Regions from separate parts of the Streptomyces sp. AM 2-1-1 genome, predicted to be linked through region 2. Evidence: riboswitches for the same ligand, from Rfam matches in the RefSeq annotation. Region 2 holds a riboswitch; each other region holds the start of a gene.
The links. A riboswitch is a leader RNA that binds a small molecule or an ion and turns the genes downstream of it on or off. The one in region 2 is predicted to bind thiamine pyrophosphate.
Positions count from the first base shown of each region.

Region 1: it holds a riboswitch for thiamine pyrophosphate, as region 2 does, so the genes downstream of both, PZB77_RS07725 (thiamine ABC transporter substrate-binding protein) here and thiO (glycine oxidase ThiO) in region 2, are expected to answer to the same signal.
Region 3: it holds a riboswitch for thiamine pyrophosphate, as region 2 does, so the genes downstream of both, thiC (phosphomethylpyrimidine synthase ThiC) here and thiO (glycine oxidase ThiO) in region 2, are expected to answer to the same signal.

Region 1 covers NZ_CP119147.1:1,856,330-1,858,525, forward strand. The annotation lists gene PZB77_RS07720 (iron ABC transporter permease) at 1-26, opposite strand, end outside; gene PZB77_RS07725 (thiamine ABC transporter substrate-binding protein) at 126-1,220, opposite strand; TPP riboswitch at 1,302-1,419, opposite strand; gene rlmN (23S rRNA (adenine(2503)-C(2))-methyltransferase RlmN) at 1,524-2,196, opposite strand, start outside.
Region 2 covers NZ_CP119147.1:5,423,869-5,426,064, forward strand. The annotation lists gene thiO (glycine oxidase ThiO) at 1-907, opposite strand, end outside; TPP riboswitch at 905-1,016, opposite strand; gene PZB77_RS23700 (FAD-dependent oxidoreductase) at 1,183-2,196, shown strand, end outside.
Region 3 covers NZ_CP119147.1:3,656,705-3,658,900, reverse strand. The annotation lists gene thiC (phosphomethylpyrimidine synthase ThiC) at 1-1,206, opposite strand, end outside; TPP riboswitch at 1,199-1,330, opposite strand; gene PZB77_RS15900 (YibE/F family protein) at 1,402-2,196, shown strand, end outside.

The sequences.
Region 1 (2,196 bases), 3.6 Mb from region 2:
GCGAAGAACGCGACGGGCACGGCCATCAGGCCGAGCCGCGTCGCGATGGAGCGGGCCCCGCCGCGGGTGGTGCGGCGGAGCACGGCGGGGCGGGCGCTCTTGGTCACTTGCCGGTCACTCCAGGATCACTTCACGACGAGCGAGGACCACGTCTGGACCCACTGCTCACGGTTGGCGGCGATCTTCGCCGGGTCCACGGTGAACGGCTTCTCCACGGTGGAGCCGAACTTCGTGTAGAGCTCCGGCAGCTTCGCGTCGTCGACGACCGGGTCGACGAACATCTGGAGCGGCATGTCCTCCTGGAAGGTCTTGCTGATGAGGAAGTCCAGCAGCGCCTTGCCGCCCGCCTCGTTCTTCGCCCCGTCGAGCAGGCCCGCGAACTCGATCTGGCGGAAGCAGGTCGCGGTCGCGACGCCGGTGGGCGCCTCGGCCGGCTGCGGGTCGGCGTAATACACCTCGACCGGCGGGCTGGAGGCGTAGGAGACGACGAGCGGGCGGTCGGCGTTCGCCTTCTTGCCGCCCGCCGAACCCGAGAACTCCTCGTTGTAGGCCTGCTCCCAGCCGTCGACGACCTTCACGCCGTTGGCCTTCAGTTTCTTCCAGTACTCCTGGTAGCCGTCCTCACCGGAGTCGGCGATCGTGCCGAGCAGGAAGCCGAGGCCCGGCGAGGACGTCGCGGCGTTCTCGGTGACCAGCAGGTTCTTGTACGCCGGCTTCAGCAGGTCGGCGAAGGAGTGCGGCGGGTCCAGCTTCTTGTCGGCGAAGTACTTCTTGTCGTAGTTGACACAGATGTCGCCGGTGTCGACCGGGGTGACCCGGTGCTTGTCGTCGAGCCGGGTGGCGGCCGCCACCCGGCCCAGCCCCTTCGCCTCGTACGGAGTGAAGAGATCCTGGTCGAGGGCGCGGGAGAGCAGGGTGTTGTCGACACCGAAGAAGACGTCACCGCGCGGGGATCCCTTGGTGAGGATCTCCTGGTTGAGCGCCGCCCCGGCGTCCCCGCTCTTGAGGACCTTGACCGTGTAGCCGGTCTCCTTCGTGAACGCCTTCAGCACGTCGTCCGAGGCGGCGAAGGAGTCGTGGCTGACCAGGGTGACGGTCTTGGAGCCCTTGGCTGCGTCCGAGCCCGACGGTTCGTCGTCGGAGCCTCCGCAGCCGGCGAGGGCGGTGACGCCGAGTGCGGCGGCGAGCGCGGTCGCCGCGTACTTCGTCGTGGTGTGCATGTGATTCCTCCTGGAAGTGACCAGGAAGAGACGCGGCCCCGCCCGCACCGGCGGTGGCCGGACGCGGGCAGGGCGCAACAGCTTGAGTAAGGTCCGAACTTCCTACCCGGAATGACCCGGGCGAGGTTCAGAGGGTCTGCGGCCATCCGTTTCACCGGTGCCGCACTCTCAGCGCTGTGGCGCTCCCCTGTCGGAATATGAAGTTGACGAATGCGGGGCCAGGTTACACGGGCCCCGTCCGGGGGTTTTCCCCGGTCAGGCCGTGAGCCGCGGCCCGGCCGGGGAAACCCCGATGACGTGGGGTCAGCGCTCGGAAGCGGCGAGCTGTCCGCAGGCGCCGTCGATCTCCTGGCCCCGGGTGTCGCGCACCGTGACCGGCACGCCGTGGGCCGCGATGGCCTCCACGAACGCCTTCTCGTCCTCGGGACGGGATGCCGTCCACTGGGAACCGGGCGTCGGGTTGAGCGGGATCAGGTTGACGTGCACCCGCTTGCCCTTGAGGAGCCGGCCGAGCCGGTCGCCCCGCCACGCCTGGTCGTTGATGTCTCGGATCAGGGCGTACTCGATGGAGATGCGGCGGCCGGACTTCTCGGCGTACTCCCATGCGGCGTCGAGCACCTCGCGGACGTTCCAGCGGGTGTTCACCGGGACGAGGGTGTCGCGGAGCTCGTCGTCCGGGGCGTGCAGTGAGACGGCGAGACGGCACTTGAAGCCCTCGTCCGCGAAGCGCAGCATCGCGGGCACCAGACCCACGGTGGAGACGGTGATGCCCCGCTGCGAGAGCCCGAGGCCGTCGGGCTCCGGGTCGGTCAGCCGGCGGATGGCGCCGACGACACGGTTGTAGTTGGCCAGCGGCTCCCCCATCCCCATGAAGACGATGTTGGAGAGGCGCGCGGGCCCGCCCGGCACCTCGCCGTCCCGCAGCGCCCGCATGCCGTCCACGATCTGGTGCACGATCTCGGCGGTCGAGAGGTTC
Region 2 (2,196 bases):
CGCCGACGACCAGCTCACCGTTCTCGCGCGGTACGAGGTAGAGGTCCTGGCCGCGCACCACGGCGCGCACGGTCCGGCTGAGGAAAGGGGCGAACGCCCGCGGCACGGTCAGTCGCACCACCTGGCCCTTCACCGGGCGCACCGGCGGGGCGACCCCCTCCGGCACCCCCGCGAGCTTGCCGCTGAGGCTTCCGGCGGCCAGCACGACCTGTCCGGCGGAGACCGCCGTACCGTCCGCGAGCAGCGCCCCGGACGCCCGGCCGCGCGCGACCTCCAACCGCTCGCAGGGAGTGCGGTGGAAGACCACCCCGGCCCGTTCGCAGGCCGTCAGCAGCGCGGTCGCCAGCCGCCGCGGGTCGACCTGGTGGTCGCCGTCGACCCGCAGCCCGCCCCGTACGCCCGGTGCCAGCATCGGTTCCAGCCGCCGGCACTCGCGCCCCGACAGCCACTGGGACGCGAGACCGGAACGCTCCTGGAGAGCGTGGAGTTCGCGCAGGTGCGCCCGGTCGTCGGAGTCCAGCGCCACCGCGAGCGTGCCGCAGGCGCGGAAGCCGATGTCCCGGCCGCTCGCCGCCTCCAGCTCGGCGGTGAACTCCGGGTAGCGGGCGGCGGAGGCGAGGTTGAGGCCGAGCAGCATCTGCTCGCCGTAGTGGAGTTCGGTGACGGCGGCGAGCATCCCGGCCGCCACCCGGGCGGCGCCGCCCCCGGGCCCGGGATCGGCGACGGCCGTCCGCAGCCCCGCCAGCGCCGCCCGCCAGGCGGTCACCAGGCCGATGATCCCGCCCCCGACGACGAGCACGTCGTACGAGGGCCCCCGGCGGTCCGCCGCAGCCGTGTTCCCGGCCTCCGTGTTCCCGCCCGCCGTGTTCCCGGCCTCCGTGGCGGACGGGTCTCCTGAAGCACGCATGGGTGTCCAGCCCCTCCCTTCGCCGGCATGACCCGGATCAGGTTCGTACGGTCGGAGGCCGCCGGCCTCCCTCTCAGCCCGGCGCGCCCGGGCTCCCGCGAGTGTCTTTGCGCAGCCACCCTAAACCCCCACAGTCCGCCGGGTACGAGGGAGCCGCCGGGGACCGCCGGCACACCCCGCGAACTGACGGAGCGTCAGGTGCTTAGGGTGGGTACGTGAGCGAAGAGAACGAGCAGCGGACCCCGGCGCACGGCGTCGTCATCGTCGGAGCGGGCATGGCGGGCGTGCGGACCGCGGTGGCGCTGCGGGACGAGGCGTACACCGGTCCCCTCACCCTGATCGGCGCGGAGCCGCACCAGCCCTACGACCGGCCGCCGCTCTCCAAGGCCGTCCTGCTCGGCACCGCCGAACACTCCGCCTTCGGCATCGACTTCGAGGCGCTCGACGTGACGCTGCGCCTCGGACTCCCCGTCACCGGTCTGCGCCCCGCCGACCGGGAGGTGGACACCGGGGCCGGCCCGGTGCCCTACGACGTCCTGGTCGTCGCCACCGGCGCCGAACCCCTCACCCTCCCCGGCTCCCGGGGCGTCCCCGGCGTCCACCTGCTGCGCACCCTGGACGACGCCGCACGGCTGCGGCCCGTCCTCGCTCGGCAGCACGACGTCGTCGTGGTCGGCGCGGGGTGGATCGGCGCCGAGTTCGCGACCGCCGCCCGCGCCGCCGGCTGCGCGGTCACCGTCGTGGAGGCGGCCGACCGCCCGCTCGCCGGGGCGCTGCCCGCCGAGGTGACCGCCCCGATGGCCCGCTGGTACGCGGGCAGTGGCGCCACCCTTCTCACCGGCGCCCGGGTCGCCCGCGTCGAACCCGGCACCGTGGTCCTCACCGACGGCCGCCGTCTCCCGGCCGGCGCGGTGGTCGTCGGGATCGGAGCCCGCCCCGCCACCGGCTGGCTGGACGGCTCAGGCATCGCGCTGGGCCCGGACGGGTCGGTCACCGCCGACGCCAGGCTGCGCACCTCGGCGCCCGGGGTGTACGCGGTCGGGGACTGCGCCTCCTACCCCTCCGCGCGCTACGGCGCCCGCCTCCTGGTCCACCACTGGGACAACGCCCTCCAGGGCCCGCGCACGGTCGCGGCGGACATCACCGCGGCCGGCGGGACCGGCGCCGCGGAGCCGTACGACCCGGTGCCGTACTTCTGGTCCGAGCAGTTCGGGCGCTTCGTCCAGTACGCCGGGCACCACGCGGCGGCCGACACCCTGCTGTGGCGCGGTGACCCCGCCGACGACGCC
Region 3 (2,196 bases), 1.8 Mb from region 2:
CTTGTGCATCGGGACGTGCCCCGGGCCCTCGATCATCGTCTGCACGCCGTACCGTTTGGCGATCGTGTTGAGCTCGCCGAGCGTGCGCAGTTCGGCGAACTGGGCCTCGTCATTGGCGTCCGCGATGGACCCGGGCCGCAGCCCGTCGCCGAGCGAGTACGTCACGTCGTACGTCGCGAGGAGTTCGCAGAGCTCCTCGAAGTGCTCGTAGAGGAACGACTCCTTGTGGTGCGCCAGGCACCAGGCCGCCATGATCGAGCCGCCGCGCGAGACGATGCCGGTCTTGCGGCGCGCGGTGAGCGGGACGTACGGCAGGCGCACGCCGGCGTGCACCGTCATGTAGTCCACGCCCTGCTCGGCCTGCTCGATCACGGTGTCCTTGTAGATCTCCCAGGTCAGCTCCTCCGCCCGGCCGTCGACCTTCTCGAGGGCCTGGTAGAGCGGGACGGTGCCGATGGGCACGGGGGAGTTCCGCAGGACCCACTCACGGGTGGTGTGGATGTTGCGGCCGGTGGACAGGTCCATGACCGTGTCGGCGCCCCATCGCGTCGCCCAGGTCATCTTGTCCACCTCCTCCTCGATCGAGGAGGTCACGGCCGAGTTGCCGATGTTGGCGTTCACCTTCACCAGGAACCTCTTGCCGATGATCATCGGCTCGATCTCCGGGTGGTTCACGTTGGCCGGCAGCACCGCCCGCCCGGCCGCGATCTCCTCCCGCACGACCTCGGGGCCGACGTTCTCCCGGATCGCGACGTACTCCATCTCCGGGGTGATCTCCCCCCGCCGGGCGTACGCGAGTTGGGTGACGGGCCGTCCGTCGCGGCTGCGCCGGGGCCGGCGCGCGCCGCCGGGGAAGACCGCGTCGAGGTTGCGCAGTCCGTCGCGCGAGGCGGCGGAGCGGCCGTCGTCCTCGGGCCGCACCGGCCGTCCCTCGTACTCCTCGGTGTCGCCCCGGTCCTCGATCCAGCCGCCCCGCACCGGGGCGAGGCCCCGGCGGACGTCGGTCGTGACGGTGGGATCGGTGTACGGACCGGACGTGTCGTAGAGCGTCACGTCCTTGCCGTTGGTCAGGTGCACTTGACGGACCGGCACCCGGAGGCCGGGGCGCGTGCCCTCGACGTACCCCTTGTGCCAGCCGATGGACCGACCCGCCCCGACGCTCTCGTTCGTCGTGGAGGCAGGCGTGCGTGTGTCCGATGTGGTCATGAGACCTACTCCCTACGCCGGCATTACCCGGTAACAGGTTCGGCGGTCGGCGCAGCGTGTCCCGTGGGAATCACGAGGTCAGCGCCCTCTCAGCCCGGTGCTCCGAGCTCCCGCGTGTGCAAAGGTGCCACCACGCTAGCGCCCGCCCGGCCGTGCTGACCAGGGGGCCTCCCCCGATGTTGCGATGATCGCTCCGTGACTACCTCCCAGGACCGTCCCGAGCCCCCGGACCACTCACACGCCCACACGCACGGTCATGGCCCCGCGGCGCCCGTCTCGACCCACCTGCGCAAGGTCATCGCGTGCGTGCTGATCCCCTTCGCCGCGGCGGTGGTCGTCGGCCTCGCGGTGCTCTGGCCCGGCGGCACCCCCGCACACGAGCACACCGGTGTGGGCTTCGACCGGCAGACCGAGCAGGGGCAGGTGGTGAAGGTCGACCGGGTGAACTGTGCGGACGTCAATGCCGCCCAGGTACCCGCCACGGGGGGTACCTCCACGGGCTCCGGGCCCGGTGCGGCGGCCGGCGACACCGGCGACTGCAAGAAGGCGACCATCGAGGTGACCAGCGGTGACGACAAGGGCCGCACCTTCGCGGAGATCATCCAGCCCGACGCGTCACGGCAGTTGAGCGAGGGTCAGGGGGTGGTCCTGGCATACGCGCCGGACGCGCCGCACGACCTGCAGTACTCGGTCACCGACGTGGACCGGAAGCTTCCGATGGCGCTGCTGGCCGGAATCTTCGCCGTGGCCGTCATCGTCGTGGGCCGCCTGCGCGGGTTGATGGCGCTGGTGGCGCTCGCGGTCTCCTTCGCCGTGCTGACGCTCTTCATCCTCCCGGCGATCCTGCAGGGGTCGAACCCGCTGCTCGTGGCGGTGGTGGGAGCGAGCGCGATCATGCTCATCGCGCTGTACACCTGCCACGGAATCACCGCGCGCACCTCGGTGGCGGTGATCGGCACCCTGATCTCGCTGGTGTTGATCGGCCTGTTG